Regions from separate parts of the Brevibacterium sp. H602 genome, predicted to be linked through region 1. Evidence: predicted binding sites of a transcription regulator. Region 1 holds the regulator's gene; each other region holds the start of a gene.
What was found. Region 1 encodes HrcA, which represses chaperone genes, less so after heat shock. Its sites were predicted from a motif close to TTNGCACTCGNNNNNNNCGAGTGCNAA; they were not measured.

Region 1 (10,556 bases):
TAGAGCGGACGCACATACGGGTCGATCTTGTCGTTGAGCGTGCCCGGCAGGTAGCCCAGGGACTCCCCTGCTTCGACAGCCGGACGGGTGAGGATGATCCGTGAGACCTCTTTGTGCTGGAGGGCGTTCACGGCCATGGCCATCGCCAGGTACGTCTTGCCGGTTCCGGCCGGACCGATGCCGAAGGTGATCGTGTGGTTGCGGATGGCCCTGACGTAGTCGTGCTGGCCCATCGTCTTCGGACGGATCGACTTTCCCCTGGTGGAGAGGATGTTCGTGCCCAGCACCGCCGAGGCGGCCGCTCCCTCGGAGGAGAACGTCGTGACCCTCTCGATCGTCTCTTCGTTGATGCGATGGCCGGCCGCGTGAAGTTTCTTGAGTTCCCCGATGACGCTGACGAAGGCTTCCACGCGCTTCGAGTCGCCGGTGACCTGGACCTGGTTGGCCCGGACGTGAATGTCGAGGTCGGCGAAGGTCTTCTCCAGGGCGCGCAGGTTCGATTCTCCGGGACCGAAGAAGGCGACGAGGTCGATGGAGTCGGGGATGACCAGTCGCACGGTGTCGCGATCGGCACCTTGGGTGTCCGGCACGGCATCAACGCCGGCGGCACCGTCGCCGGTCGCGGCGGTGTCCGAGTCGGTGGGGTTCATGGAGTTCGGGTTCGGTGGGGTGATGTCCAGAATGTTCCTTTGCAAGTGAGCGCACCGTCACCGGCAGCGCCTGAGTGTGCTTCCATCCTAGTCCGATGCCTCACCAACGGCCCAATGAATTCTGGGCCAGGACGAGACCGGCGGGTCCCGCCGATGACGAGCGCAGGATCGTCGGTCCCAGCAGCACCGCGGTTGCTCCACGGTCGGTCAGGGCGGCGAGTTCGCCGTCGCTGATGCCGCCCTCGGGGCCGACGACGAAGACGATGCGCTCCGGCAGCTGCGCCGAGTCGTTCGCGATCAGGCCATCCAGCGCTTCGGAGAGCCTGCGCTGAGCGGTCTCGTGGAGGACGAAGACCGCATCAGCGTCGTCGAGGGCCTTGGCCAGGGCGGCTCCGCGGACGAGGTCGTGGAGGATGGGAAATCGTGCTCGTCTGGCCTGCAGGGAGGCCGCTCCGAGGAGGTTCTCCCATTTCGCGGCCATCTTCTCCCGCTTCTTGGCCGGCCAGTCGGCGATCGAGCGCTCGGCGGCCCAGGGCATGACGTCGTCGACGCCGATCTCCGTGGCCGTTTCGATGGCCTGCAGGTCCCGGTCGCCCTTGGCCAGGGCTTGGACGAGGACGAGGCGCGGGCCCGTGCGCTCCTCGACCGTCACCTCGGTGACGTCGATCGTCAGCTGGTTCGCCGAGGCGGCCGTGACGGTTCCGCGCGCACGTCTGCCTTCCCCGTCGACGATGTCGATATCCTCGCCGGGACCGATCCGACGCACCCGCACCGCATGCCCGGCCACGTCCTCACCGAGGGTGAGGGCGGACCCGACGACCGCCTCGGCGGCGGTGGCGGAGCGGAAGACGGGAAGACTCACCGACCGGCGAACCTCTCACGCATGCGGGAGAACATTCCGCGGTTCTCGGTCGAGATCTGGGCGCGCGGTGTCTCTTCTCCGCGCAGTTCGGCGAGTTTCTCGAGCAGTTCGCGCTGTTCGTCGTCGAGCTTGTCCGGGGTGAGGACGTCGACGGTGATGAGCAGGTCGCCACGGGTCTCCGAACGCAGGCGGGTGGCGCCGAGTCCGGGGAGTTTGACGATGGTGCCGGACTGGGTGCCGGCGGCGATGGTGAGGTCCTGAGTGCCGTCGAAGGTCTCGAACGGGATGGTGGCGCCCAGGGTCGCCGCGGTCATCGGCACGGAGACGGCGGCCCGGAGATTGTCGCCGTCGCGCTGGAAGACCTCGTGGCGGGTGACCATGACCTCGACGAAGAGGTCACCGGCGGGTCCGCCGCCGGGCCCGACCTCGCCCTGGCTGGAAAGCTGGATCCGGGTGCCGTCGGAGACACCGGCGGGGATGCGGATCTTCATGGTCCGCTGTTTGCGCACGCGTCCGTCGCCCTGGCAGTTGAGGCAGGGGTTCGGGATGACGGTGCCGAAGCCGTGGCAGGAGTTGCAGGTCTGGTTCGTGACCATCTGACCCAGCAGGGTCCGGGTCATGCGCTGGACGCTGCCGGCTCCGTGGCACAGCGAGCAGGTCTCGATCTTCGTGCCTTCCTGCGTGCCCGCGCCCGAACAGGTGTCGCAGACGACTGCAGTGGTGACGTCGAGGTCGACGGTGCCGCCGAAGGCCGCGGTCTTCAGGTCGATATTGACTCCGACGAGGGCATCCTTGCCTCGCTGGGTGCGCGGGATCGGTCCTCCGGCCTGACCGCCGCCACCGCCGAAGAAGGTCTCGAAGATGTCGCCGAATCCGCCGAATCCGCCGCCGGCCGGGAAGCCCTGACCGTTCTCGCCGCCGCCCATATCGTAGTTGCGGCGCTTCTCCGGGTCGGAGAGCACGTCGTAGGCCAGTGAGATGGCTTTGAATTCGTCTTCGTGACCGGGATTGACGTCCGGGTGGTACTTGCGTGCCAGCTTCCGGTACGACGACTTGATCTCAGCCGCGGAAGCGTCTTTGGACACTCCGAGTGTTTCATAGTGATCGGCCACAGAAACTTCTCTCTCCCTGACGTAGTGGTCTTCTCTGTTCGTGGTGGTGGCTGCGCCCTTGCGCGGTGCTCACCGGTTCTGCGCTGCCCGTCTGCGGGTGTCCCTCGTCGATATCAAGGGACCTACCCTCGATCGAGGATCGAGGACACGTATTTGGCGACGGCACGGACTGCCGAGATCGTCGTCGGATAGTCCATTCGGGTCGGGCCGAGCACTGCCAGTCTGGCCGAGGAACCCGCGTCATGACCATATTCGGCGGCGACGACGGAAGTCGAGCTGAATGATTCGTGAGTATTCTCACGCCCGATGCGCACACTGATCTCCTCGTGGTCTTCGGCCATCGAGGTGAGCAGCTTGAGCAGGACCACCTGTTCTTCGAAGGCTTCGAGGATCGGAGCCATCTTCTCTCCGAATTCGCTTCCGGAGCGGGCGAGGTTCGCGGTGCCGGCCATGATGATGCGCTCTTCACGCGTCGCGGCGACGAGGTCGACGACGGCGGCCCTGACCTGTGTGAGTCCGGAGTCGTCACGAGCGGCCGGCTCACTCGATTCGGTGGCGGTCGCCTCGGCGGCGTGGGCCGATCCGAAGACCTGCGCGAGTGTGCGTCCGGCGAATTCGGCGTTGATCTGGTCGCGCAGTCCGCGGACGGCGTCTTCGTCGAGCGGGCTCGGGGTGATCACGGTCTTCTGCTCGACCTGGCCGGCGTCGGTGATGAGGACGACGAGGATCCGCCCGGGTCCGAGTCCGACGATCTCGATGTGCTTGATGCGCGCCCGCGACACCGTCGGGTACTGGATGAGCGCGACCTGTCGGGTGAGGCCGGAGAGGACGCGGACGGTGCGGTCGAGCATCTCGTCGAGGTCGACATCGCCGTCGATGAGTTGGAAGATTGCGCGCCGCTCGGCGGTGGTCAGCGGTTTGAATTCATCGATCCGGTCGACGAACATCCGGTAGCCGAGGTCGGTGGGGATCCGTCCGGCAGAGGTGTGGGGCTGGGCGATATAGCCCTCTTGTTCGAGCGCGGCCATATCGTTGCGGATCGTGGCCGGAGAGACTCCGAGGGTGTGGCGCTGGACGATCGCCTTCGATCCCACGGGTTCGTTGGTGGCGACGAAGTCCTCGACGATGGCGCGCAGCACCTGTGCTCGTCTGCTGTCGTTCATCGCGGGTCTCCTCTCCGTCTCGCCGGTCGATCGCGGTCCCATGCCTGCTCTTGGCACTCACTGAGTCTGAGTGCCAATTCTACGCCTCTCGTTCCCGGAATTCATTTCTGGGGTGGCCTGCGGGTCTGCACGCCTGCGGGACCGTCCTTGATTATGGTGGGTGCCCGTGAATGCTTTTGATCGCTATGGCCCCGATGTGCTCTCCGGTTCCTCCCCGTCGTCGCACCGTCCGAAGAAGTCCCGCCAGGTCGAACTCGGCCTGGGCATGGTTCTCGAGGATGCGATGAGCGGCTATGTCGGCGCTGTCGTCGGCGCGGAGAAGACCACGGCCGGTGTCGTCGTCAAGCTCGAGGATCGCGCCGGCAAGGTTCGGGCCTTCCCCCTGGGACCGGGTTTCCTCCTCGAGGGGCAGCCCGTCGATGTGCAGCTGCCGAAGAAGAAGGCGCAGCAGCCCGGACGGACGGCCTCGGGGTCTCGCGCCGTGGTCGGAGCGAAGGCTCGAGTGGCACGTGGGTCGCGGATCTGGGTCGAGGGCAAGCACGACGCCGAACTCGTCGAGAAGATCTGGGGCGATGACCTGCGCATCGAAGGCGTCGTCGTCGAGCCCCTGGGCGGTCTCGATGATGTCGCGGACAAGCTCGAGGCCTTCGGCCCGGATCGGGACCATCGAGTCGGTGTCCTCGCCGACCATCTGGTGAGCGGGACGAAGGAATCGAAGATCGCCGAGGCGGTCCGGTCCGATCCGCGGTACCGCGATGTCGTCCACATCATCGGTCACCCGTACGTCGATATCTGGCAGGCGGTGAAGCCCCATGTCGTCGGCATCCGCGAGTGGCCGGTCGTCCCCCGCGGTGAGGATTGGAAGACGGGAATACTGCGTCGCATCGGATGGCCGCACGCCGACCATCGGGACGTTGCCCGCGGGTGGGTGTGCATCCTCGGGAAGGTGAGCACCATTGCTGATGTCGAACCGACTCTGTCGGGGCGCGTCGAGGAGCTCATCGACTTCGTCACCGTTGGCTGAGAGTCGGCGGTGGTGCGGCGCGGGGGATGTGTGCCGAATCTGTCACAGGAGTGAGGCTTTCCCGACATCCTCGGGACACGTCGCTCCGTTAGGGTGAATGGCAAGCACTCTTCGAAAGGATCCCCATGTCGTATCACCCCGAGCAGCCGGGCAGCCGGCCGATGCCGCCGAACTACTCTCAGGCCTCCGGTTCGCAGCAGCCCTACGCGCCGCAGGGCCAGCAGTATTCGCAGCCGCAGACGCACAGCGGTCAGCCGGGTTCCGGTGGGCAGTCGGGGTATGGTTCGCAGCGAGCGTACGGCGCTCAGCCGGGATATGGGGCGCAGCCGAACCCCGGGGGCCAGCCGGGTTACGGCGCACAGCCTGGATACGGAGCTCAGCCTGGTTACGGCATGCCGCAGATGCACAACCCGGCGATGTTCGACTCCCGCTCCCTGCCTGAGCAGGCCTACGGACCCGGCTCCGAGCAGTTCTGGATGGCCCACGAACCCGACCGGACCACGGCAATGTGGACCCACCTCGGCTCGCTCATCTTCGGCTTCATGCCGCTCATCATGTTCCTCGTGAAGAAGGACGAATCGCCGTTCGTCCGGGAGCATTCGCGTCAGGGCCTCAATGCGATGATCACGAACACGATCGTCACCTTCGGTGCCTTCATGATCTTCATGTTCCTCGGTTTCATGCTGGCACTGGTGACATTCGGGATCGGCATGATCATCATGTATGCGGCGTTCATCGTCCCGTTCGTCTACTGCGTCTTCTACATCATCGCGGCCGTCGCAGCGAACAAGGGCGAGGGCTATAAGTTCCCGCTCACCATCAACTTCGTGAAGTGACCATCCCCGTCACCTCACTTGCACTGGGACAGCCCACACTCACTGGGTTAGTGTGGAGTGATCGCACACTCTGAAGGGACTCTCATGTCGGACAACCCGCAGCAGCCGAACAACGGACAGTCACAGCCGATGCCTCCGAACTATTCCCCGCAGTCGGGCTCGCAACAGCCGTATACCCAGCAGCCACAGCAGGGTTCGCAGCCACAGCAGGGTTCGCAGCCGCAGCAGAGTGGTCAGGCCCACGGCTCTCAGCCGCAGAATCCTCAGCAGGGATCACAGCCGGGCTATGGCTCGCAGCCCCAGCCCGGGTACGGCTCCCAGCAGCAGAATCCGGCCTACGGATCTCAGCAGCAGAATCCTCAGCAGCAGTATGGTTCCCAGCCGGGCTACGGTTCGCAGCAGGCGTGCGGCAGTCAGCCCGGACACGGAAGCCAACAGCCCTACGGTGGCCCACAGGGATACGGAATGAATTCGGCGGGGAATCCCGGCTCGTTCAATTCTCAGGCGCTGCCGCCCCAGGCTTACGGGCCGGGTTCGGCGGGACTCTGGCAGCCGAGCCCGTCAGAACGCTCCACATCCATGTGGACACAGGTCGGCGCAATCTTCACCGCCTGGATCGTTCCGCTCATCGTCTTCCTCGTGAAGAAAGATGAGTCGCCCTTCATCCGCGAACAGGCCCGTCAGTCGCTGAACTTCCAACTGACCCTCATCATCGCCTATATCATCGCCGACATCCTCGCCGTCATCACCTTCGGCATCGGCGGGATCCTCTTCTTGGTCATCTGGGTCGTTGCTCTGGTATTCATGATCCTGGCCGCTGTCGCCGCCAACAAGGGCGAGGTCTATAAGGTTCCGATGAGCATCCAGTTCATCAAGTGATTCGGTGGGTATGATCTCGACTGCAGTCGACGTCAACACCTCATCACCAGTCAGCGCCTCCGGGCCGTTCCCGACAATTCGGGAACGGCCCGGTTCCGTCTCCGCCCGGCAAACCACGCCGAAGACCGCGGAAGGAATGCGAATACCACACTCAACGCGCCCAGAAGAAGGAACCCGCTGATGAGCAGCGGACTCAACGGAGTGATGACGAAGAACCCAATGGCCAGACACACGAGCGCCACCCACCGTGCTGGCCCCGTTCCGACGAACATCCTCCAGGCGTAGACGGCGAAGCCGACCATCACGACCAAGCCGGCCACCGCTCCGACGACGAGGATGACCTGAGCAAGGAAATCAGAGACGTCACCGGCGACCGAGACGCCTGATACTTCGGTCGAATCACCGACCCCGTGCAGGACCCACCCGAGCACCCGTAGAACCCGACCACCGGTGAATGCCGCAACAATCAGCGCGAGAAGAACGAAGATCGGAGCCACTGCCCCGAGAACAGCCGCGACGACGACCTCCCACGGGCGACGCACGATCGCAGGCTCGGCGGCGGGAACCACCGGTATCCTCCCGGCTTTCATAGCTTCGCGCGCCGCTGCCGCAGCTGCGAATCTCTGTTCATTCGCTGCGCGATTTCCCAATGGAGCGTGATGTGGTGGGGATGGCTGCCGGGGCCTTCCGATCTCATTTCGGCCAGGAGAATTCATCGACGAACTCCTCCTCCGCATCCGCACAGGCAACACCACTTACCTTGACACTACCGGTGTATTGCCTAGTACGAAAGACTCGAACGGACGTCGGCTCACACGTATTCGGTGAGGATGCGCACCATATAGTCGGCCATGAGACGTCCCTGCAGAGTCGGCTGGAACCAGCCGGCTGCGGCGCCATCGGCGTCGAGAAGCCCCTGCCGGACGAAGGTGCTGATCGCCTGTTCGCTGCCTGGAGCCAGAGAATCCAGGCGCAGCTCACGGTCGATCCTGGCCGCCAGCATGATCCGTTCGATCTCCCGGGTCTGAACGTCGAGGACCTCACGACCGATCGACGGGGACTCCCCCGCCAACAGCCGATCGGCCCAGGCCCGGGGGTGTTTGGCATTCCAGAACCGCACGCCTCCGACATGTGAGTGAGCTCCGGGCCCGAACCCCCACCAGTCGGCATTGCGCCAATAGGCCATATTGTGCTCACAGCGGGTCTCGGGACCGGCCGACCAGTTGCTCACTTCGTACCAGTGCAGACCGGCGGCGGAGATCGCGGCATCGGCGATCTCGTATTTGTCGGCCAAGTCGTCCTCATCGGGCATCGGCAGTTCGCCGCGGCGGACCATCACGCCCATCTTCGTTCCCGGTTCGACGATGAGGGAATATGCCGAGATATGATCGACCTCGTTGGACAGGGCCACGTCGAGAGAGCGACGCCAATCGTCGATCGACTCCCCCGGAGTGCCGTAGATGAGGTCGAGGCTGAGTTCGAGACCGGCGTCCTTGACCCAGCGGGCCACCTCGGGGATCTTCTCCGGATCGTGGGTGCGGTCCAAGGTCGCGAGCACGTGCGGCACGGCCGACTGCATGCCCATGGAGATGCGGTTGAAACCGGCTCCGGCAAGGGTCGCGATGTAGGCGGGATCCAAGGTGTCGGGGTTGGCTTCGGTGGTGACTTCGACATTCTCGGCCAGGCGGAAGCGGGCGCGGACATCGTCCATCACCCCGGCGAGCACATCCGCTGCGAGCAAGGTCGGGGTGCCTCCGCCGAAGAAGATCGTCGAGATCTCACGATCGCCGGCCCCTGCCTCGGCGAGGGTGGACACGGACAGATCGAGCTCACGGGCGAGATTGCTGCGGTAGTCCTCCCGGGACGCGCCCGGGCCGAGGTCGTCGGCGGTATAGGTGTTGAAATCGCAGTAGCCGCAGCGGACCCGGCAGTACGGGACGTGGATGTAGAGGCTCAGCCCCCGCTCGGCAGCCCCGATCCCCACCGATGTCGGCAGCGAACCGTCGCGCGGAGGGACCTCACCGGTCGGTTGTGCGGGCACTTACTTCTTGCTGTCCTTCGTCTCCGGCTCGTCGGAGGACAGGGCCGCGATGAACGCCTCCTGCGGAACCTCGACGGTGCCGACCATCTTCATCCGCTTCTTGCCTTCCTTCTGCTTCTCGAGCAGTTTGCGCTTACGGCTGATGTCGCCGCCGTAGCACTTCGAAAGCACGTCCTTGCGGATGGCGCGGATCGTCTCGCGGGCGATGATGCGTGAGCCGATGGCCGCCTGGATGGGCACCTCGAACTGCTGACGCGGGATGAGCTTGCGCAGCTTCCCGGCCATCGCCACACCGTAGGAGTAGGCGTTGTCGCGGTGGACGATCGCGGAGAATGCGTCGACCTGGTCGCCGTGCAGCAGGATGTCGACTTTGACGAGGTCGGAGGCGTCCTGCCCGTCGTCGGAATAGTCGAGGGAGGCGTAGCCCTTGGTCCGGGACTTCAGCTGGTCGAAGAAGTCGAAGACGATCTCCGCCAACGGCAGACGGTAGCGGATCTCCACACGATCCGAGGACAGGTAGTCCATGCCCTGGAGTTTGCCTCGGCGATCCTGGCACAGTTCCATGACCGCGCCGATGTAGTCGCTGGGGGTGAGGATGGTCGCCTGCACCATCGGTTCCCGGACTTCCTTGATCTTGCCCGTCGGGTATTCGCTCGGGTTCGTCACCACGGTCTCCGAACCGTCTTCCATGGTCACGTCGTAGATCACGGACGGGGCGGTGGAGATGAGGTCGAGATCGAACTCCCGTTCCAGGCGGTCGCGCAGCACTTCGAGATGGAGGAGACCGAGGAATCCGCAGCGGAAGCCGAAGCCCAGAGCCGTCGAGGTCTCGGGTTCGTAGGCGAGAGAGGCGTCGTTGAGTTTGAGTTTGTCCAGCGCATCGCGCAGCACCGGGTAGTCGGACCCGTCGATCGGGAAGAGTCCGGAGAACACCATCGGTTTGGGCTCGCGGTAGCCGCCGAGGGCCTCCGTCGCGGGTCCCGCAGCGGCGGTGACGGTGTCGCCGACCTTCGACAGGCGCACATCCTTGACACCGGTGATGAGGTAGCCGACCTCGCCGACGCCCAGTCCCTTCGTCGCCTTGGGCTCGGGCATGGAAGCGCCGATCTCCAGCAGCTCATGGGTGGTGCCGGTCGACATCATCTCGATCTTCTCGCGCGGGGACAGAGAGCCGTCGATGACACGGACATAGGTGACCACGCCGCGGTAGGTGTCGTAGACGGAGTCGAAGATCATCGCGCGGGCCGGGGCCTCGGCATCGCCGACGGGCGCGGGGATATCGGTGATGATGCGGTCGAGGACCTCCTCGACGCCTTCGCCGGTCTTGCCGGACACGAGCAGGCAGTCCTCAGGTTCGCAGCCGATGAGGTTGGCGAGCTCTTCCGCGTACTTCTCCGGCTGTGCGGCCGGCAGGTCGATCTTGTTGAGCACGGGAATGATCGTCAGATCGTTCTCCATGGCCAGGTACAGGTTGGCAAGCGTCTGAGCTTCGATGCCCTGAGCGGAGTCGACGAGCAGCAGCGCACCTTCACAGGCGGCCAGGGACCGCGAGACCTCGTAGCTGAAGTCGACGTGCCCGGGAGTGTCGATCATGTTGAGCGCATACGGGGTGTCCTCGTGTTCCCACGGCATGCACACGGCCTGGGATTTGATGGTGATTCCGCGTTCGCGTTCGATGTCCATCCGGTCGAGGTACTGGGCGCGCATATCGCGGTTCTCGACGACGCCGGTCATCTGGAGCATGCGATCGGCCAGGGTCGACTTGCCGTGGTCGATATGAGCGATGATGCAGAAATTGCGAATCAGCTCGGGTGAGGTGGCAGACGGTGAGATCCGCTTTGCAGCTTCCTTATTCACCTGAGGTGACATGAACGCCCTTTCTTTGACAGACCAGGTCCCCAGACAGACCGGATCCCCCATTGTTTCATGACTTGCGCGCGGACCTGGAATCCACGGACATGCACGTCGTGATCGTCCGTGTCTTTCGCG
Region 2 (10,556 bases), on a different contig from region 1:
CATCCGCGCCCTCTCCCGGTATCGCGAGTTGGCCGCCGACCGCGCAGCAGCCATCCTCACCGGTGCACCGTCCACCCTGGCGTCGGCGCTGACGAAGCTCAGCGGAGACATGTCCAAGATTCCGGAGAAGGATCTGCGGTCGTCCGCCTCGGCGAACCACCTCGCCCTCATCCCCGCCATCAGCGGAAAGGCCGCCTTCGGCCAGCTCTTCTCCACTCACCCCTCACTCGAGAAGCGACTGGAGCAGCTGGCCCAGATCTCCGCCCAGCTCTCCCGCCCCGAGTGAGCACCCACCGCACCCTTTGAACTGCGCACCACCGAAATAGGAGCTCCATGGGATTCTTCGACGCACTGCTCGGTCGGTCCAAACCGAAACGGGCCAACCTCGACGACCTCTTCGCCCTGCCGCCGGCGGCACTGACGCTGCAGGCCGCAACCGGCTTCACCCCCACCGGCGTCGGAGCCGTCGCCTTCCGTCAGGTCGAGGGAGCCGCGTTCCAAACCGCTGAGTCCGAAAGCGTCGCCCTCATCGGCTCCGACCCGGCCGCCTCGGTGAGGCAGGAGAACGACGGCTTCGGATTCACGTGGCAGGTCGTTGCCGATGAGAACGCCGAGGTGGTCAACCTCGTCACGAACATCCACGCCGTGAACTCGGCGCTGGTCAACCAGGGCTTCGACACGATGCTGCTGTGCACCACCGTATACTTCGTCCACCCCGACGGGCGTCGGATGGCGTTGGTCTACCAGTACAAGCGCGGAACCTTCTATCCGTTCGTGCAATTGGGCCCGAAGCAGCGGGACAATCCCCTGGAGATCCAGGTCAAGGGCATCCTCTCCAACGAGTTGCCGTTCGAAGAGGACACGTCGAACTGGTCGGCTCTGTGGGATGCCCCGGGCATGAACGACACCCCGGGAGCTCCTGAATTGCAGTAGGGAGCTCAAGTCGAACAGACAGTAGTTCAGTCTGAACAGACAGCGTTTCAATCCGAACAGACAGATGGAGGGCGTCCCCGCGGGGACGCCCTCCTCTCATATCTGCAAACTGTCAGCCTTCCTCGGCAGCCACCTCGATGACTTCGCCGAGAGCTTCGATGCGGTCGCCGGGACGGATCGTGGCACCGCGGCGGGTCTCGACCTCACCGTTGACGCTGACCTCACCGTCGGCGATCATGTCCTTGGCCATGGCACCGTGTTCGGCGATTCCGTGGAGTTTGAGCAGCTGGCCGAGTCTGATCGAATCGCCGCGGATCTCGATCGTGTCCATCAGAACATGTCTCCGAATCCGTCGAACAGACCGCCGCCGTCACCGCCGTCGCCTCCGAAGAAGCCACCGCCGTCACCGCCGCCCATGTCGCCACCAGCGTCACCCATGTCTCCGCCGGCGTCGCCCATATCGCCGCCGTATGCGCCGTCCCAGCCGCCGCCCATGCCGCCGAACATCATGGCGCCCATGAGGACGCCGGGCAGCAGGCCGGAGCCGGCGTAGGAGTTGAAGTAGCCGCGGTTGTATTCGGCGTAGGCCGGTCCGGCCTCCCAGTAAGCGCGACGGGTGTGACCGTCACCGGTGACGACCTTGCGCACCAGCGGGTCGGCTCCGACGGCGACGCGTTCGGCGTCGGCGGCGCACACGGGCACGGGGCGCAGCTGGCCGCCGGCCGGGGCCCAGTCGATGTCTTCGACCGAGGGACCGTGCTGCGGGTTGAAGAAGCAGGGCGGACGACGCACCGGCAGGGGTTTGCCTTCGACCCGGGCGCGAACGCACTTGGCGGCGTAGCGGCCGTCTTCGAGCGCCTCGGTGACGTGGCGGATGTCAGTGGGTTCGGAGACCTTCTCGAGCGTCTCCTTCGCGACGTCGTACGAGTCGAGCGCCTGCTTGTAGTCCTGCGCTCCGCCCGTGTCGAGGTCGACGCCCGCGGTGATGACGTCGAGTTCGGCGACTTCCTCACCGAATGCGGTGACGTCCTCTTCAGCAGTCTTCTTCACCTGCTGAAGTTCAGCGGCGTGCAATTCCCGCTGCCGCTTCTTCTCCTTGCGGTGACCGATGAAGAAAACGGCCCCGAGAACTACGAGCAGCAACAGAAATACTTCAGTCACGATCCATGCCTCCCAGGCTAGCTTTGTCCTCGAACAGTATGCCCGATGAAACTGACAGACGTCTGAGCCTGTGCCCCACATCCGCTCAGTCCCTGACCGTCGACGACGGCTCAGACCCAGGCGGTGGAAGACCGCTGCACGAGATCATGCGACACCGGTGTGCGCAGGTCAGACGGCACCGGTCATCGCCCCGCGTACCACCGTCTCAGACGGCCTATGCGCCACCTCTTCAGACGAGCGCCACCGCCTCAGACGAGGGCCACAAGACCTTTGACCAAGGCCGCGATCCCGCCCCCGAATGCGAGGACCAGCATCCCGATCCGCGCTGCGCTCACGTCGATATGTCGGGAGAGCCAATCTCCTCCGGCGAGGCCCGCCACAAGGACGAGTCCGAGTCCGATCCAGACTCCGAGTTCCAGATGCGGCCAGGTCCCTCCGTCGATGATCACCTTCATCACCACCGCCGAGGCGGTCCCGACGACGAGGAACGGCTGCAGGGTGGCCGCGAACGACCGTTGTTCCCAGTTCGTCAGCACTGCGTAGGCGCTCACCGCCGGTCCCCCGGCTCCTGCCGCGGCGGACATCGCCCCGGAGAAGAGCCCGGCCGTCAGCCGTGTGCCGCCGTTCGCGGGAATCGTCCGCCCCAGCTTCCCCAAGGTCAGCGAACTGATGAGGGAGACGACGATGAGTGCGCCGATGAGGATCTGCAGCAGTGGGGTGGGCAGCGATGACGACAGCAGTGCGCCGGGGATGGTGCCGATCACCGCTCCCAAGGCAAGGTGTCGGAAGGGCGGCCATTCCACTTCGGCGAAGGTGCGGACGAAGACGGAGAATGAGGCGACGATTCCGCAGATGTTGACGAGGATGACGCCGCTGAACGGGTCGAGGAGGAGAACGAGGAAAGGGCCGCTGACCAAGCCGAATCCCATCCCGGTGACGCGTTGGGACAATGCGCCGAGGAACACGGCGAAGAGGATGAGCACGACGACGGGTTCCACTCGATCGAGTCTAGTCCAGCCCGATTCCCGGCTGATCCTCAGTCTCACCGCTGACCGCGGGGTTAGAGTATTCACCATGAACGCCAGTCCCCTCTGGTCGCGGTTCAGCGCAGATCCCCGATCGTATGGGCAGGTCCGGGCCTCTGATGCCGATCGCGCGGTCGTCAGTGATGTCCTCTCGGAGGGTTATGCCCTCGGTCAGCTCGACGTTGAGGAGTTCGATGAACGCACCGAGGCGGCTGCGAAGATCAAGACGCTCGGTGAAGTACCAGCGCTGATCGAGGATCTCGTCCTCGCCGATCCGGCCGAGGTCGAACCTGGCAGGCTCGACGACGCAGGTCGCGCGCAGGCCCTGGCTCGCCTCGAGGCAGAGCGAGTGCCGATCACGCCGGAGCAGATCGATGCCGCGGCGCAGAAGTACTACCGGGACCGGGTGCGCCGGTCACTGCTGGGTGCAGTCGCCGGGCCAGTCGGGATCGTGCTGGCGATCTGGGCGATCTCATCGATCGCATCTGGAGGGTTCATCTTCTTCTGGCCGATCTTCGTCATCATTCCCTCGCTGCTCGGCGGTTTAGGGCACATCGCACGTAAGGACGAGATCATCCGCAATCGGAAGAAGGAGCTCACCCGCAGAGCTCGGGCCCAGCTCGGGGATGCTGAGGCCAAGCGACAGCTCGAAGAGGGCGAAGCCCCCGAGCGGGACTATGAAGCCGACTTCGGCACAGGCCTGCAACCGCCGCATCCGTCCCATCCGCCGTACTCTCCCGGACAGATCTCACGCCGGGAAGAGCGGGACCGGCACCGGTCGCATCGCCGCTACAACCGCGATAACCCCTGGGACTGAGGGCACAGCTCAGGTCCAGCGGACCCTGTTCTGGCTCAGGCTTGGAAGATCCGGATCTGACAGGTCCCGATCTGGCTCAGACCTGGAAGATTCTCATCTGCCCGAAGTCCTGAGCTTTGTGCGTGGTGAACCACATCGTGTGCGAAAAGTGCCGCAGGTCGTCGCCGTCGGCCTCGGCCTGCCAGTATCCCCATGCGGCCGCGGCCTTGCCGTGGGTGACCGCAGCTTCGAGGTGACCGACCTCGTGAGACTGGCCGGACAACTTCAACAGCGCCTCGACGACGGCGTCCATACCCGTGTGGGTTTCAACGTCAGAGGCGTGGACGATCTGCAGCACGCAGTCGTCGGCGATCACCTCGTTGAGTGCTTCTCTGTCGCCGTTGAAGAGATTCTCCTCGAACGTCGCGACGAAGACGTTCTTCGGACTGTTTCCGCAGGAATCGGTTCCGGTGAAGGTCATGGGTCCAGCCTATGCGGGGCGAGGCTGCGGAACAACGGGTCGGCGGGCCGCCTCGGCGATGGTGGTCGCCGACTCACGACGAGCGGACACGTCCGCGTGAACGATCTGACCATCGGGCCGGGATCCGGGAGTCGCAGCACGAGAACGGCCGTGCCGGCACCCCTGCGGGCACCGGCACGGCCGATCGAACAAGCGGTGGCTATCAGAAGCCCATGCCGCCCATTCCACCCATTCCGTCCATACCGGCAGCTGCGTCTGCACCTGCGGCGGCCTTCTCGGGCTTGTCGGCGACGACCGACTCGGTGGTGAGGAACAGACCGGCGATCGAGGCGGCGTTCTGCAGAGCAGAGCGGGTCACCTTGACCGGGTCGTTGATGCCGGCGGCCAGCAGGTCCTCGTACTCACCGGTTGCGGCGTTGAGACCGAATCCGGCTTCGAGGTTGGCGACCTTGTCGGCGACCACACCGGCTTCGAGGCCGGCGTTCGTGGCGATCTGCTTCAGCGGGGCTTCGATGGCAACCTTGACGATGTTGGCACCGGTGGCCTCGTCTCCCTCGAGTGCGAGGTCGGCGAATGCGGCCTTGCCAGCCTGGATGAGCGAGACGCCGCCACCGGCGACGATTCCCTCTTCCACAGCAGCCTTGGCGTTGCGCACGGCGTCTTCGATGCGGTGCTTGGTTTCCTTGAGCTCAACCTCGGTGGCGGCTCCGGCCTTGATGACTGCAACACCGCCGGCCAGCTTGGCCAGACGTTCCTGCAGCTTCTCACGGTCGTAGTCGGAGTCTGAGTTCTCGATCTCGGCGCGGATCTGAGCGACCCGTCCGGCGATCTCCTCGGCGTCTCCGGCGCCCTCGACGATGGTGGTCTCGTCCTTGGTGATGACGACCTTGCGGGCGGTGCCCAGCAGATCGGTGGTCACGCTGTCGAGCTTGAGCCCGACTTCCTCGGACACGACCTGGCCACCGGTGAGGATGGCGATGTCGGCGAGCTGAGCCTTGCGACGGTCACCGAAGCCCGGAGCCTTGACGGCCACGGACTTGAAGGTGCCCTTGAGCTTGTTCAGCACCAGGACGGCCAGGGCTTCGCCCTCGACGTCTTCGGCGATGATGAACAGCGGCTTGTTGGACTGCTGAACCTTCTCGAGGACGGGCAGCAGATCCTTCACGTTCGAGATCTTGGAGTTGACGATGAGGATGTAGGGATCCTCAAGGACAGCTTCCTGGCGATCGGTGTCGGTGACGAAGTAACCGGAGATGTAGCCCTTGTCGAAGCGCATACCCTCGGTCAGTTCGAGCTCGAGTCCGAAGGTGTTGGACTCCTCGACGGTGACGACGCCTTCCTTGCCGACCTTGTCGATGGCCTCGGCGATCAGTTCGCCGATTGCAGGATCTCCGGCGGAGATGCCAGCGGTGGCGGCGATCTGTTCCTTGGTCTCGATGTCGATGGCGTTGTTCAGCAGCACGTTCGTGACGGCCTCAACGGCCTTCTCGATGCCGCGCTTGAGGCTGAGCGGATCAGCACCGGCTGCCACGTTGCGCAGGCCCTCGCGGACGAGGGCCTGTGCGAGCACGGTAGCGGTGGTGGTTCCGTCACCTGCGACGTCGTCAGTCTTCTTGGCGACTTCCTTGACGAGTTCGGCGCCGATCTTCTCGTAGGGGTCCTCGAGTTCGATCTCCTTGGCAATGGAGACGCCATCGTTGGTGATGGTCGGTGCGCCCCACTGCTTTTCGAGCACGACATTGCGACCGCGGGGTCCAAGGGTCACCTTGACCGCGTCCGCAAGCTGGTTGAGGCCAGCTTCGAGTCCTCGACGAGCTTCTTCGTCGAATGCAATCATCTTTGCCATAGTGGCTTAGATCCTCCCTGATGGAGTGGAGTGGGAATCCAGAGCAGTCATCAACGCCCGCGACGGCAGAGAGTGTGTCCGCATGTTCCATTCCACATATGGACCACGCTCTCGAGACGACTGGTGGGAACCCATCGGTTTTCACCAGTACTAGATTTAGCACTCTCCCCATGCGAGTGCAAATATTTGTCGCCCGCCAAGATGGGCGAGGACAGTTCGGATCCGCGAGCTGGCGGCGCGCGAAGGAGTCGGGGAGGGCAGTTCGGCCCAGCGCGAAACGCTTGGCGCAGGTGGCGCAGGCGGCGGTGCAAGTGGCGCAGGCGGCGGTGGCGCGGGCCTCAGATCCTGCCCGCCGCTGGTGCCCCGAGCCTGCGAATAGGCTCCGACCGCGGCCCGCAGGTCGACTCCAGAGGCCTCCCCGTCCGCACTCCAGGCTTTCGGTACTGTCTACTCTGAAAAACACACCGAGGAACGTGAGCAATACGAAACAAGGTGGTCAATTACGTCGATTGATCCAGCAAGTCGCAGGCATCAAATGGACACGAGGCGCCGAGGGCCCCGCCGGCTCTCCCCCCCGCAGGCACTACCTCCACAGGCACCCCCGCCCGCCGGCTCTCCCCCCGCAGGCACCCCGCCAGCAGCCACTCCCTCGCGCTGGCACTGAAAAGCGCCGAGCAGTTGCCTGCTCGGCGCTTCCCCCGTGCGATTGGTGCCGGTCGGCCCGAAAGCCGTTCCGACGCCCCGCCGCAGCGGATCAGAAAACTGTGCTGACAGCAGCCAGTCTCAGAGGAGGGTGACGGACTCCGCCTGAGGACCCTTTTGTCCTTCTCCAACTTCGAACTGAACCTGCTGGCCCTCTTCGAGAGAGCGGTAGCCGTCCATCTGGATTGCGCTCCAGTGAACGAACACGTCCTGGTTGTCGCCTTCGAGGGTGATGAATCCATAGCCCTTTTCAGCGTTGAACCACTTGACGGTACCTTGTGCCATTACTTCTCCATACAGTGCAGTGCCATTGAAATCCCGCATCGCAGCCGCGATCAGATGACCCCACCCGAGATACGGAAGCTAGTAAAACTCAACTGACCCCGCGACTTCTCTCATTGACCTCTAGAGAATAATCTCGGTGAAGCACGAATAGAACACAAGGTGCTGTGCTTGCCTAGCTGTTGCAACTCTACCGCAGGCACGCATCCCGCCTAGAGTGGTTCAGCACTGTTATAGATTCGTTATCTAAGGGTTTCTGCCCAGTTCACAGCAGGGATCGCGGCGAATGAAATCAGACCGTTCGGTCAGAAATTCGCCGAGGCGGCCCGCACGGTCACGACCCGACCGCAACCGAGGAGTCCCGCCGACTCATGCCCTTACGACCGAAGCGGCCGAGCCCGAACCGATCCCGCCGACTCAGCTGCGCTGCCGCGCCGCCGAACCGCATAGGATCACTCCGAGTCCCCGCCTTCGCTGGACTCGGGTCCGCGATCGGCGATGTCCGAACAGATGACGACGGTGACGTCGGCTTCGAAGTCGGACGAGGCCTCCGTGGCAGAGACTCCCAGCGACTTGGCGACGAGCTTGGCCTGGGACGCGTTCTCTTCGCCGTTGTAGTACACGGTCGAATCAGTGAGGTTCGTCGAATAGTTGCCGACCTGCCCGAGTTTCCAGCCCTTCTCCTCGACCGCCTCGGAGAACTTCTTCGCAGCACCGGAGACGCCGGAGCCGTTGAGGACGTCGACGGTGATCGAGTCGTCTGCGACGCTGACCTCGCTCTCACTCGGCGAGGGTTCGGCCGACGCCGATTCGGAGGCCGGAGGGTCGGCGATCTTCGACTCGGGATTGCCCATCGAGGAGAAGATGATGTTGATGGCGGCCACGACCAGCAGCACGGCGACCAGGGCGAGGATGATGACCAGCGAGATGGCACCGATGTTCGACGACGCCGCGGACTCCTGTCGATGGGCACCGCTGCGCCGTCCGGGCTCGATCTCGTCGAATTCGTCGGTCATGTCTACCTCGAGACGCGGGCTTGGGCGCGTTCGCTCTGCCGCGTGCTGCGGATTCGGCGAAGGCGCTTGACCAGCATGGGGTCGCTGGCCAGAGCTGCAGGGTTGTCGAGAAGCGAGTTGAGTATCTGGAAGTAGCTGGTGGCTGACATATCGAAGCGCTCACGGATCGCGTGGTCCTTGGCGCCTCCGTATTTCCACCACCGCCGCTCGAACTCCAAAACGGCCACCTCGAGCTCGCTCAGTTCTGAGGTGTCGTCGTTCGGCGGCATAGAGGTTGTGCTCCTTCGAGAGGTGTCTGTGCTTCTATATTATCGCCCGATCGGCGGTACTGAAATTTCCGGCGCGCCGCCGCGGATGGGAGGTCGGTCCCCGAACGGCCCAAGTCAGTCCCCAACTAACCGCACCACCCCGCCGCACGGCACCGGATCGGTGACCATGACGACGGGGTGAAGGGAACGACCTTCGCCGAGGCGGGGCCGCCTCGGCGGACCGGGTGACCCGATCGCCAGGATCGGGTCGACCCCGCGTTCGACCGCGAGGGCAGACCCGCCTCGGCGGGGAAAAGGATCAGCGGATGCGGATGTTGACCTGCTTGATCTGGGTGAATCCCTCGAGCATCCCTTCCAGCGATGCCTCGCGGCCGAAGCCCGAGGTCTTCATGCCGCCGTAGGACTGACCGGCCAGCTGGCCGCCGCCCTGATTGACCTGGACCCAGCCGGACTCGATGCGGTTGGCCATGGTCAGGGCTGCGTCCACATCCTTGGTGAAGACGAAGGCCGCGAGACCGAAGTCGGAGTCGTTGGCCATATCGATGACCTCGTCGATGTCCTTCCACGGGATGACGGAGAGGACGGGGCCGAAGATCTCTTCGCGGCTGGTCTGCCAGTCGTTCTTCGCCTTCGAGAAGATCACGGGCGCGTGGTAGAAGCCGGGTTCGCCGACTTCCAGCGAATCGGAGCCGTCATAGGCGATCTCGACGCCGTCCATCGCCTTGCCCATCTCGATGTAGCTGGCGACCTGGTCGTACTGCTTCTGGTTGATGATGCAGCCGATGTCGGTGGATTCATCGCGGGGGTCGCCGACCTTCATCTTCGACACCGCGTCGACGAGCTTGGACAGGAAATCGTCGTAGATGTCTTCGTGGAGGAACAGGCGCGAGCCCATGGTGCACGACTGGCCCTGGCGGGCGAAGCGGGTGGACAGCAGCACCTGCTCGAGGGTGTCGTCGTCGTTCGAGTCCGGGAAGATGATGTTCGGGGACTTGCCGCCGAGCTCCATCGACGAATGTGCGAGTCGACCACCGGCCAGCTCGGCGACGTGACGGCCGACGCTCGTCGATCCGGTGAATGAGACCTTGTCGACGTCGGGGTGGACGTTGAGGGCCTCACCGATGACCGAGCCCTTGCCGGTGACAACGTTGAGCACACCGGCAGGGAGGATGTCGGCGATGATCTCGGCCATCTTGAGGATGGTCAGCGGTGCATCCTCGGCGCATTTGAGGACGATCGTGTTGCCGGCGGCGATCGCGGCGGGGGTCTTGAAGGCGGCGATCATCAGCGGCGAGTTCCACGGCAGGATGCCGGCGACGACACCCAGGGGCACGCGCTTGGTGTACTGGAGCTGCTTGTCTCCGGCGGGCAGGGTGTTGCCCTTGACTTCGCCGGCGACGCCGCCCATGTAGCGGAACAGGTCGGCCAGGATGATCGTCTCCGGGCGAGCCTGGGTGCGGATCGCGTTGCCGGTGTCGAGAGCGGTCAGCTGGGCGAGCTCCTCCGAAGCGGCTTCGAGCGCATCGGCACAGGCCAGAAGCTTCTTCTGGCGTTCTTTGAACGGAAGGGCCGCCCACTCGGGGAAGGCCTTCCGTGCGGCTTTGACGGCGCGGTCGGCGTCGGCCTCTTTGCCGTTGGGCACCTTGGCGATGACGACGTTGCGGTCGATCGGGGTGATGACATCGGTGGTGTCGCCGTCAGCGGCGTCGACCCACTGACCGCCGATGAGCATCTTCCAGTTCTTGGCCTCTGGGAATTCCGACATTTCGGTCCTTTCGTTCAACGATGAACTCCTTAGGCTGAGCATAACGCGTAGCGCCGAACGGCAATACACCGGTTCGGTAGGCGATCGCGCACACCCGCTCTGCGCTCCGTGCACGTGCGCGCAGGTCGATTCCCACCCTCGCCGAGGCGGCGCCGACCATAGTGCATCGCTACACTCGTGCCCATGACGTCGACGCCTCCGATGACCGAGATCATGTCCCCCGACTGGGCGAACGCCCTGGCCGGAGTGGAGGAGCGCATCCATTCGATGGGCGACTTCC
Region 3 (10,556 bases), on a different contig from region 1:
AGGCAGCTATCTCACCCTGTGCCACTACCGCGGTGCAGCTGCACGATCGGCAGATGACACTTGCATTTCTGGATAAGTACAACGTCGTCGATTACAGAACTCTCCGTGCAGTCGGGATGAGCCATGTAGCCATCTCCAGCGCTGTGGACTGCTGTCTGCTGAAGCTGTCAAGGGGAACCTATTCGATCATTCGTGCCTGCACTGAGCACAAGCACCGGCCGGTGACGAAATTGATCAGCGATGACGACTGGGTCGACTTCTTTCGCACGACGACACCGTTCAGTCGCGCAGCGGACTATCGTTTCGATGAACACGTGGCACGTCTCAAGATCGTGCACTATCGCCACTTCCGGGCAGCAGATGCCGTCAGCGGAGTGTCGGCCGCGATTCTTCACGAGCTGCCGTTGTACAAAGCTGAGCTGGAGCGGATCGTTGTGTCGCATCCGTCCGCCGCTTCGCGCAGTCCCGAGATCATCAGGTGGAGACGACATTTCAGCCCGGAGGACGTGTGCAGGGTCCACGGAGTCAGATCCTTCACGCCTGTCCGGACTGGGCTGGATCTGATAGCTGAGAGCGGACCGGCAGGCGGCATGGCTGCGTTGGAAGGCGGATTGCGCACGCAGGTGGAGCGGGAATCCGGCGATTCACAGATCGGCATGCGCAATCCACAGCGCATGCACACGATCGGCCGAGAGATCGTGGCTCGTGACTTCGTCCCCGCGGCGATGAGGCTACGTCAGGGACGCGAGCGGGCTCTGCGAATCCTGGCGATCATCAGTCCGCTGTCGGAGAACTACGCAGAGAGCCGGACATCGTTCGCTCTCCACCAGATGGGACTCCACGATTTCACCCAACAGTGGAATGTCGGACGCGACGGCGATCTTCTCACCAGGCTCGACTTCCTGCACCGGCCCACCAACACTGTTCTCGCATTCGACGGAGGTCAGAAATACGCCAACTTCGGTGGCGAGCGGCTCAAGCATGAAGGCCGCCTGCAGAACGAGCTGTTGAACATGGGCTTCAGAATCGTGCATCTGGAAATCAACGACGTCATGAACTTGAAGCGGTTCGAGATGAAGCTGTTCGCCCAGGCCCCGCAGCTCCTGGACTACCGGGGCAAACCGACGCTGAAGTAGTGCAGAGAATGTGACGCGGAGTTCTGTGATCGGAACGGACGCAGCCCGGCCAACGTGGCGGACTCAAGCCGCGGATGGCTCGCCTGTCTCTCTAATGCACAGTTTGTTCAGTGAGCCGTTGGAAGAAACCTATGCCGAAACTGAGGTCGGAGGGGCACTGTCGCCATTTCGGAGCCGAATCCGGTACGGGGAGGGCCGCTGCTGGAGGCCCGTCCGGGATACGGGTTGTGCCTGGAAAACCCGCACGCGCCCTATGGCGCATCCACTCCGTACCCTCGACACACCACAACCCGACCAGCACACCACACACTGCGCCCCACGCACCTGTCACCCGCCTGCGCTGTGTCCCCGCACCCACACCCACGCCCACCCACGCCCCACACCGTCACGCGGACATCCGCCCGCGCCCACCCACGCCCACCAGCTCACCGCCAGCGGACCCATGCGCGCCCGCCGCACCGCGTCCCTTAGACTGAGTTCCCTATGGGTTACTACTTGACGACAGCGATTGCCTACCCCAACGGGGCCATTCACATCGGGCATGCCTATGAGTACATTGCGGCCGACACGATCGCCCGGTTCAAGCGACTGGACAATCACGATGTCTTCTTCTGCACCGGCACGGACGAGCACGGACTGAAGATGCTGCAGGCGGCGAACAAGCTCGGCATCACCCCCAAAGAACTCGCTGACGACAACGCGAAGAACTTCCGCGACACCCAGCTCGCTCTCGGCTCGACCTTCGACCGGTTCATCCGCACCACCGACGAAGACCACTACGCCGCCTCGCAAGCCATCTGGCGCAAGCTCGAAGAGGCCGGCGACATCTACCTCGACACCTACTCCGGCTGGTACTCCGTGCGCGACGAGGCGTTCTACACCGACGACGAGACCGAGGTCGTCGACGGCGTGCGCCTGTCCAAGGAGACCCGCACTGAGGTGACCTGGACGGAAGAGGAGAGCTACTTCTTCCGCCTCTCGAAGTACCAGGACAAGCTGCTCGAGCTGTACAAGAACCACCCCGAGTTCATCGGTCCCGACTCCCGCCGCAACGAGATCGCCTCGTTCGTCGCATCCGGGCTCAAGGACCTCTCCATCTCCCGCACCACCTTCGACTGGGGTGTGCCGGTGCCGGGCAACGACAAGCACGTGATGTACGTGTGGATCGACGCACTGACGAACTACCTCACCGCCGCCGGCTACCCCGATGACCAGGAGCGCCTCAGCAAGTGGTGGCCCGCCGACGTCCACATCATCGGCAAGGACATCATCCGCTTCCACTCGGTCTACTGGCCCGCGTTCCTCATGAGCGCCGGCATCGAGCTGCCGGGGCGCGTCCACGCCCACGGCTTCCTCTTCAACTCCGGTGAGAAGATGTCGAAGTCCGTCGGCAATGTCGTCGATCCCCTCGACCTCGTCGACGCCTTCGGCTTGGACACCCTGCGCTTCTTCCTCTTCCGCGAGTTCTCCTACGGCCACGACGGCTCGTACACGAAGGACTCGATCATCACCCGGAAGAACTCCGACCTCGCCAACGAGTACGGCAACCTCGCCCAGCGCTCGCTGTCGATGATCCAGAAGAACTGCGACGCCCAGGTGCCGCAACCAGGCGAACTCACCGAGGCGGACGAGAAGCTCCTCGCGCTCGCCCGCGCCGTGCCCGACACCGCCCGACGCCACGTCGACACCCAGGCCCTCCACCTCTATGTCGAGGCCTGCTGGAAGGTGCTGTCCGAGGCCAACCGCTACTTCTCCGCGCAGGAGCCGTGGAAGCTGAAGAAGACCGATCCCGATCGCATGGCCACCGTGCTGTGGGTGACGATCGAGGCCGTGCGCATCATCTCCATCCTCATCCAGCCGGTCATGCCCGATTCCGCGGGCAAGATCCTCGACCTCCTCGGTGTGCCCGCCGGAGTCGGTGAGGCCGGCGCGAAGGTCCTGCCGACCGCCGTCGAATCCGGGTCCGGCGCCGAGGCGATGGGGGCCGTATCGGCGAGTGCGGCCATCGGTGTTGCCGCCGGAGCCGCCTACGCGTCGGCCGCCCTGGCGCCGAATGTCGCCGAGGCCGCTGCCGATGGCATCGCCGCCGCTGAGGCGGATCCCCGGTCGTTCGCAGCCGTCGGGTTCCCGCTCGAGCCGGGCACGCCCCTGCCGAAGCCCGAACCCGTGTTCCCGAAGTTCGTGGAGGAGACCGAATAATGGCCTCGCGCGCCGCCGGAACCTATCCACCGGTGCCCGAACCGCTCGCTCACCCCATCGTCGACACCCACACCCACCTCGACATCTGCACAGGTGTGCGGCTGCCGCTGGGTGCCGGTGAACCCGAACCCGAGGTGACCCCGGACGCGGACGAAGAGTTCCCGTCGCTGGATTTCTTCCATGACACCGCCGCCGAGGCGGGAGTTCGTCGCATCGTCCAGATCGGCTGCGACCTTCCGGCAGCCCGGTGGACGACCGCGCTCGTGGCTTCCCAATATTCCGGCACCCCCGCCGAGGCGGCCGACCCCCGCACCGTGCCCGCTCCTCCTGCCGAGGGTCGGACGTGGATGATCGGCGGAGCCGCCCTCCACCCGAACGAAGCCCCGCGGCTGGCCGAGCGCGGCCTGCTCGACGACGCTCTCACCGAGATCGAATCGCTCGTGAGCTCGCATGATCGTATGCGTGTGGTGGGGGAGACCGGCCTCGATTACTTCCGCACGGCAGAAGAGGGAGTCGCCGAACAGCAGCGTTCTTTCCGTGCCCATATCGAGATCGCCAAGCGCACCGGACGCGCTCTGCAGATCCACGATCGGGAGGCACATGCCGATGTGCTGCGCATTCTCAAGGAGGAAGGCGCCCCCGATGTCACGATCTTCCACTGCTACTCCGGCGACGAGGCGATGGCCCGTGAATGTGCTGCCGAGGGTTACTACATGTCTTTCGCCGGCAACCTCACGTTCAAGAACGCCGACGAGCTGCGGCGGGCAGCGGCGGCCGCTCCGTTGGAGCTGCTGCTGACGGAGACCGACGCACCCTTCCTCACCCCGCACCCGCATCGCGGGAAGCCGGGAGGTCCCTACCTCACGGCGATCACTGCGCGGAAACTCGCCGAGGTGCGTGGGATGAGCGAAGAGGATCTGTGCGCGGCCGTATGGAACAACGCGGAGCGAGCCCTCGGCAGCTGGGACTGACAACCTCGGGGGAACTGGGCTGAGGATCCCTTTCACCCGACGAGGCGGCCGGTCGCCGGGTGCTGTCGCACAGCGTCCGCTGGGCCGACTGAACCCAACGATCTGTGAGCGAGGTAACGGGACGCAGCGCCGCCTCGGCGGGGACGTATCACGATCGGGAATGCCCCGGAAACACGGGGAACTCCAGGTCAGACGCGCCCTCAGGAAACTCACACCGTTACATTTCCGTGATATTTTGCGAACCGTGTAACGAATCGGTTACAGTGAACAGGTCGATAAACTCTGCTCAGGGATATTTTTGTGATTGATTTTCTGAAGAACCGCAAGGTTCAGATCGCTGCACAGGCGGTCGTGATCACTGGACTCGTCGGTGGCACGGGCGCAGTTGTGACCATGAACAAGCCCGTGACCTTGGAGGTCAACGGACAGGCCGAAGAGATCCGAACCTTCGGTGGAACGGTCGGGGACATCCTCGACAGCCACGAAATCGATGTCGATAAGCGCGACCAGGTCAAGCCCGGTGTGGGCACCAAGGTCGACCGTGACATGACGATCACCGTCAACACGGCCAAGAAGGTTGCGCTGTCCGTTGATGGCAAGGAAACGAACGAATGGACCAACGCGAACACCGTGGGTCAGGCTCTGGCCGACCTCGGCGTCGACGCGAAGGGCGCCGATCTCAACGCGAAGGCCAGCCAGCGTCTGAAGGACGAAGGCAATGACATTGAGGTGACCACGTCGAAGGACCTCACCGTCGTCGCCGACGGCAAGGACCACAAGGTCTCGGCCGCTGTGGGCACCGCCAAGGAAGCCCTCAAGGACACGGGCGTCAAGCTCGACAAGGACGACTTCCTGTCCGTGCCGATGTCCGCCGAGGTCTCCGACGGCCAGGTGCTGACCGTCAACCGCGTGAAGAACGACACCGTCAAGGACAAGCAGGCCATCAAGGCCAAGGTCGAGACCAAGAAGTCCGATTCCCTCTACGAGGGTGAGACCAAGGTCGAGACCGAAGGCAAGGACGGCGAGAAGCAGGTCACCTACAAGGTCAAGACGATCAACGGCGAAGAGGTCAAGAAGGAGAAGAAGGACGAGAAGGTCCTCTCCGAACCCAAGACCAAGGTCGTCATCCAGGGCACCAAGAAGAAGGAAAAGCCGGCTGACACCGGCGGTTCCGACTCGGGTGACTCCGGCGATTCCGGTTCGGGCGACTCCGGCGACTCTGGCGGAGATTCGAGCACCGGCGGCGGCTCCGGCTCCGGTGGTGGCGACATGAGCACCGCGGAGATCAAGGCCATGCTCGGCGGACCCGGATCCAAGTGGTACCAGGTCGCCAAGTGCGAATCGAACTTCAACCCCCGTGCGGTGAACAAGTCGAACAACGCACACTTCGGCCTGTTCCAGTTCAAGCTCCAGACCTGGCAGTCGATGGGCGGCAGCGGCAACCCGGTCGACGCCAGCCCGCGTGAGCAGTTCGAGCGGGCCAAGAAGCTCCAGGCTGCAGCCGGCTGGGGACAGTGGGCCTGCGCCTGATCTGAGATCAGGTGTGCAGCTGCCGACTGGGCGCTTGCAAAGGCTATGAACTCTGGCCGCCATTGACAACAGATATCGACAACTGAGCTGAGGCGGTCAGCAAGGAGCGTGGGCCCCGAGGAGAGATCCTCGGGGCCTACGCTTTTTGGTGTCTCGCCGCTCCGACTTCCAGGCCCAATCTGAACTTTCGCCCAGAGCATGACGAATTGTTGGCACTCAAGTTGACCGAGTGCTAAGAGCGTTCTAGAGTCGAATTAGCACTAGCACTCATTGAGTGCCAGTTTCATGAGACGGTCGAATCGCTCGGCACCCGCGACGACGAGAGGTTCATGGCAGCAGCCGCCGTCTGACTCGATGAAATAGAACCCAGCGAAGGGAGAGGGCCCGATATGTCGGTCTCCATCAAGCCACTCGAAGATCGGATTGTCATCCGTCAGGTCGAAGCAGAACAGACTACCGCCAGTGGTCTGGTCATTCCCGAAACCGCCAAGGAAAAGCCTCAGGAAGGCGAAGTTGTCGCAGTGGGCCCGGGCCGCGTTGCTGACAACGGAAACCGCGTGCCGGTCGACGTCGCCGTCGGCGACAAGGTCATCTACTCCAAGTACGGAGGCACCGAAGTCAAGTACGCAGGCGAAGAGTTCCTCGTGCTCTCGGCTCGCGACGTGCTCGCCGTCATCGGCTGAATCCCCTGAACAACTACTTCACTGACAGGAGGACGAATGCCTAAATCATTGGAATTCAACGACGAAGCCCGTCGTGCACTCGAAAAGGGTGTCAACACCCTGGCCGACACCGTCAAGGTGACGCTGGGGCCCAAGGGCCGCAACGTCGTGCTCGACAAGAAGTGGGGCGCTCCCACAATCACGAACGATGGTGTGACCATCGCCCGTGAGGTCGAGGTCGACGATCCTTACGAGAACCTCGGCGCACAGCTGGCCAAGGAAGTCGCCACCAAGACCAACGACATCGCCGGTGACGGAACCACCACCGCGACCGTGCTCGCTCAGGCCTTCGTCAACGAAGGACTGCGCAACGTTGCCGCAGGTGCCGCACCCGGACAGCTCAAGCGCGGCATCGAGACCGCCGTCGAGGCCGTCTCGCAGCAGCTGGGCACGATCGCCCGCGACGTCGCCGACTCCTCGGAGATCGCACACGTCGCCGGTCTGTCGGCTCAGTCGCCCGAGATCGGCAAGCTCATCGCCGATGCCTTCGACAAGGTCGGCAAGGACGGCGTCATCACGATCGACGAGTCGCAGGCTGCGTCCGTCGAACTCGAGATCACCGAAGGAATGCAGTTCGACAAGGGCTTCCTGTCGCCGCACTTCGTGACCGACGCGGATCGCCAGGAGGCTGTGCTCTCCGACGCTCTCATCCTCATCAACCAGGGCAAGATCTCCAACATCCAGGAGCTCCTGCCCGTCCTCGAGAAGGTGCAGCAGGCCGGCAAGCCGCTGTTCATCATCGCCGAGGACATCGAGGGTGAAGCTCTGTCGACCCTGGTCGTCAATAAGCTGCGCGGAATCATCAACGTCGCCGCCGTCAAGGCTCCCGGCTTCGGTGACCGTCGCAAGGCCATCCTCGAGGACCTCGCCGTCCTCACCGGTGGCCAGGTCGTCACCCCGGACATGGGCATGAAGCTCGACCAGGTCACCCTTGAAGAGCTCGGCAACGCCCGCACCATCACCGTCACCAAGGACAACACCACCATCATCGATGGTGCCGGTGCCGACGATGCTGTTGCCGGTCGTGTCGCTCAGATCCGCGCCGAGGTCGAGAACACCGATTCCGACTGGGACCGCGAGAAGCTGCAGGAGCGCTTGGCCAAGCTCTCCGGCGGAGTCGCCGTCATCAAGGTCGGCGCCGCCACCGAGGTGGAGCTCAAGGAGCGCAAGCACCGCGTCGAAGACGCCGTGTCCGCTACTCGAGCCGCCATCGAAGAGGGTGTCGTCGCCGGCGGTGGATCGGCTCTGATCCACGCTGCGAAGGTCCTCGACGGCAACGACCTCGGACTGTCCGGTGACGCACTCACCGGTGCCGAGATTGTCAAGCGCGGAGTCGTCCAGCCGCTGCGCTGGATCGCCGCCAACGCGGGCCAGGACGGCTACGTCGTCGTCGCCAAGGTCGAGGACCTCGAGTCCGGCCAGGGCTACAACGCCGCCATCGACGAATACGGCGACCTCATCGGTGCCGGAATCATCGACCCCGTCAAGGTCACCCGTTCGGCGCTGCGCAACGCCGCTTCGATCGCCGCCCTGGTTCTCACCACTGAGACCCTGGTCGTCGAGAAGAAGGACGAGGAGGACGAAGACTGAGCCATCCGCTCGGACTGAGTCACCTCTGACCACGACAGTGGCCCGGAACATCACGTTCCGGGCCACTGTCGCATTCACCGTCACCGAGGCGGCACAGCGTCGCGACGGGGCGGCACAGCGTCGCGCCGAGGCGGCACAGCGTCGCGACGGGGCGGTAGAGCGTCGCGCCGGCGTGTCGTCGCTGCTGGCGAGGCTCCATTCGGCTCACCCTTCTCTGGAATGCACACCGAAGAACGTAGGCATTTCGGAGGAGCAGGGTGTCCCAAAGAATCTGCTTCGGCTGCGACCGTGTCATAGTTGCCGGCTTTGAGCCCGCGCGGAGCGCCCGGCCGTAGCGCGTCCGGACGTAGGGCACTCAATCGTCGGTGTGCTCGGGCCTGCTTAGTCGCGCTTCGCTTCGACGTGCGCTCGCAGGCGGGCGAGGTCCGCGCGGACCATGTCGGCGTCGCGGTCGAACTCGGCGTCAACGACATCCGGCAGACCGGACAGAGTGAAGACCACCTTGGCGCCGGTGCCGTTGGCGAGCACCCGCAGGGGATTGTGAACGACCGTTCCGTCGGGGAAGATCACGTCGTGATCGAGGATGCCCAGCTGCGTGTGCGGGCCGAAGCGGACCTCGACCTCACCCATCGGGGAATCCGTGATCCAGCGGCCGCCCTCCTCGCGGATACCATTGCTCAGTCCCGCTGCCCAGGCCGGAAGGTTCGCGGGATCCCCAGCGAAGGCGGCCACCTCGGTGGGGGAGGAGTTGATAGGTGTCGAGAGGTGAAGCGCTGGATTCGTCATCTCTCCAGTGGACCACAGCAGGGCACAAGCGGCCAGGAAACCTGCCGTACACAGCTGGCTCACACCTACTGGGCAGTCGCTTTTCATGTTTCTGAGCGCCGATCCTCGTTAGTCTGGAAATGACAGCTTGCACCGACGCATGAGGAATCTATGACCACCGGCCCAACGATGCCCATCGCCCGACTTCGCGACGTTTCGAAGGTCTTCGATCCGAAAGGGGCCGCGGTCACGGCTCTCAGCGAGGTCAGCCTCGACATCGCACCGGCCAAGCTGACCGCGGTGATGGGGCCCTCGGGCTCGGGAAAGTCAACACTCATGCACGTCCTCGCCGGACTCGACCGTCCCACCTCGGGCACGGTCCACCTCGGCGATCAGGAGATCACGAAGCTGCGCGACGACGACCTCACCGCCCTGCGCCGCCGCCGGATCGGATTCGTCTTCCAAGCGTTCAATCTCGTGCCCACGCTTAACGTCAAGGAGAACATCCGGCTGCCCTTCGAACTCGACGATCGCCGGCCCAATGCCGACGAACGCGCCTGGATCACCACGGTCGTCCACCGCCTGGGACTGGAAGACCGCCTCAAACACCGACCCAACGAGCTCTCCGGCGGTCAACAGCAGCGCACCGCCATCGCCCGGGCACTCGCAACACGCCCCGACATCCTCTTCGCCGACGAGCCGACCGGCAACCTCGACGCGAAGTCCGGCCGGGAAGTCATGGCGATCATGGTCGAGGCCGTCCGTGAGTTCGGCCAATCGATCGTGCTCGTCACCCACGACCCGATCGTCGCCGCCCACGCCGACCGTGTCATCTTCATCGCCGACGGCACCCCGGTGACGGAACTGAACGACACCATCACCGCCGAAGCGATCGCCTCGACCATGCTCGACATCGACGAACGCGCCGAATCCGCAGTGAGCCGATGAACCCGCTGCGCGAAATCCGAACCAACCCGCGGCAGTTCTTCCCCAGCGTCCTCGTCGTCTTCATCGCCGCCCTCTTCGGCACCGCGATCATGCAGGGCATCGCGATACTGACCGCGTGGCTGTCGTCTGAGAAGATCATCGCCGAGTCCGAGACCGCGCAGAACTTCCTGTCGATGATCGGTGTCACCTTCTTCCTCATCGCTCTCTTCGTCTCCGCGATCGTCATCGCGAACACGTTCTCGATCATCATCGCCGGTCGCAGCCGCCAGCTGGCTCTGCTGCGCCTCATCGGGGCGTCGTCGAAACGGCTGCGCAGGGCCGCCTCGTTGGAAGGCCTGATCATCTCCGTCCCCGCCGCGGTGCTCGCCTTCGCCGCGTCGACCGGGCTGGCGCGAGCGGCTCAGAATTTCCTCGGCAACGCCATCACCGAGGAGGTCGCTCTCGTCACCCCGACCATGGCCGTTCCCGCGCTCGCCACGATCATCGTGACCTGGCTGTCGGCGTACTTGGGCGCGCGCCGCATCACGGGGATCTCTCCGATCGAGGCGACCTCGCAGGCGGTCGAAAGCCGCCCCGAGGATGTCCGTGCCTCACTCGGGGGACTCACGGCCTCGCTGATTCTGCTGTCCATGGGCCTGACGTTCCTCGTCAATTCCGTGATCGGAGCCGCCGACCATCGAATCAGCCTGATGAGC

Region 2: a site for HrcA is predicted at 6,399-6,425, ahead of groL (chaperonin GroEL). Genes of this name have one in related genera too.
Region 3: a site for HrcA is predicted at 6,046-6,072, ahead of groES (co-chaperone GroES). Genes of this name have one in related genera too.

Annotation. Positions count from the first base shown of each region.
Region 1 covers NZ_JBPIZD010000004.1:173,481-184,036, forward strand. Annotated here, with positions in the region: gene ACSBQT_RS04980 (PhoH family protein) at 1-650, opposite strand, end outside; gene ACSBQT_RS04985 (16S rRNA (uracil(1498)-N(3))-methyltransferase) at 751-1,512, opposite strand; gene dnaJ (molecular chaperone DnaJ) at 1,509-2,624, opposite strand; gene hrcA (heat-inducible transcriptional repressor HrcA) at 2,747-3,787, opposite strand; gene ACSBQT_RS05000 (DUF3097 family protein) at 3,948-4,811, shown strand; gene ACSBQT_RS05005 (DUF4870 domain-containing protein) at 4,937-5,647, shown strand; gene ACSBQT_RS05010 (DUF4870 domain-containing protein) at 5,732-6,526, shown strand; gene ACSBQT_RS05015 (hypothetical protein) at 6,577-7,095, opposite strand; gene hemW (radical SAM family heme chaperone HemW) at 7,338-8,567, opposite strand; gene lepA (translation elongation factor 4) at 8,568-10,436, opposite strand.
Region 2 covers NZ_JBPIZD010000016.1:27,977-38,532, reverse strand. Annotated here, with positions in the region: gene htpX (zinc metalloprotease HtpX) at 1-286, shown strand, start outside; gene pspAB (PspA-associated protein PspAB) at 334-933, shown strand; gene ACSBQT_RS12825 (RNA-binding S4 domain-containing protein) at 1,046-1,264, opposite strand; gene ACSBQT_RS12820 (hypothetical protein) at 1,264-2,094, opposite strand; gene ACSBQT_RS12815 (sulfite exporter TauE/SafE family protein) at 2,343-3,092, opposite strand; gene ACSBQT_RS12810 (DUF1707 SHOCT-like domain-containing protein) at 3,169-3,936, shown strand; gene ACSBQT_RS12805 (hypothetical protein) at 4,013-4,396, opposite strand; gene groL (chaperonin GroEL) at 4,599-6,242, opposite strand; gene ACSBQT_RS12795 (cold-shock protein) at 7,026-7,229, opposite strand; gene ACSBQT_RS12790 (LytR C-terminal domain-containing protein) at 7,679-8,242, opposite strand; gene ACSBQT_RS12785 (DUF3263 domain-containing protein) at 8,245-8,511, opposite strand; gene ACSBQT_RS12780 (aldehyde dehydrogenase family protein) at 8,810-10,276, opposite strand; gene ACSBQT_RS12775 (uracil-DNA glycosylase) at 10,460-10,556, shown strand, end outside.
Region 3 covers NZ_JBPIZD010000009.1:21,075-31,630, forward strand. Annotated here, with positions in the region: gene ACSBQT_RS08345 (hypothetical protein) at 54-1,136, shown strand; gene metG (methionine--tRNA ligase) at 1,620-3,335, shown strand; gene ACSBQT_RS08355 (TatD family hydrolase) at 3,335-4,306, shown strand; gene ACSBQT_RS08360 (ubiquitin-like domain-containing protein) at 4,607-5,836, shown strand; gene groES (co-chaperone GroES) at 6,226-6,519, shown strand; gene groL (chaperonin GroEL) at 6,556-8,148, shown strand; gene ACSBQT_RS08375 (SRPBCC family protein) at 8,530-8,934, opposite strand; gene ACSBQT_RS08380 (ABC transporter ATP-binding protein) at 9,085-9,861, shown strand; gene ACSBQT_RS08385 (ABC transporter permease) at 9,858-10,556, shown strand, end outside.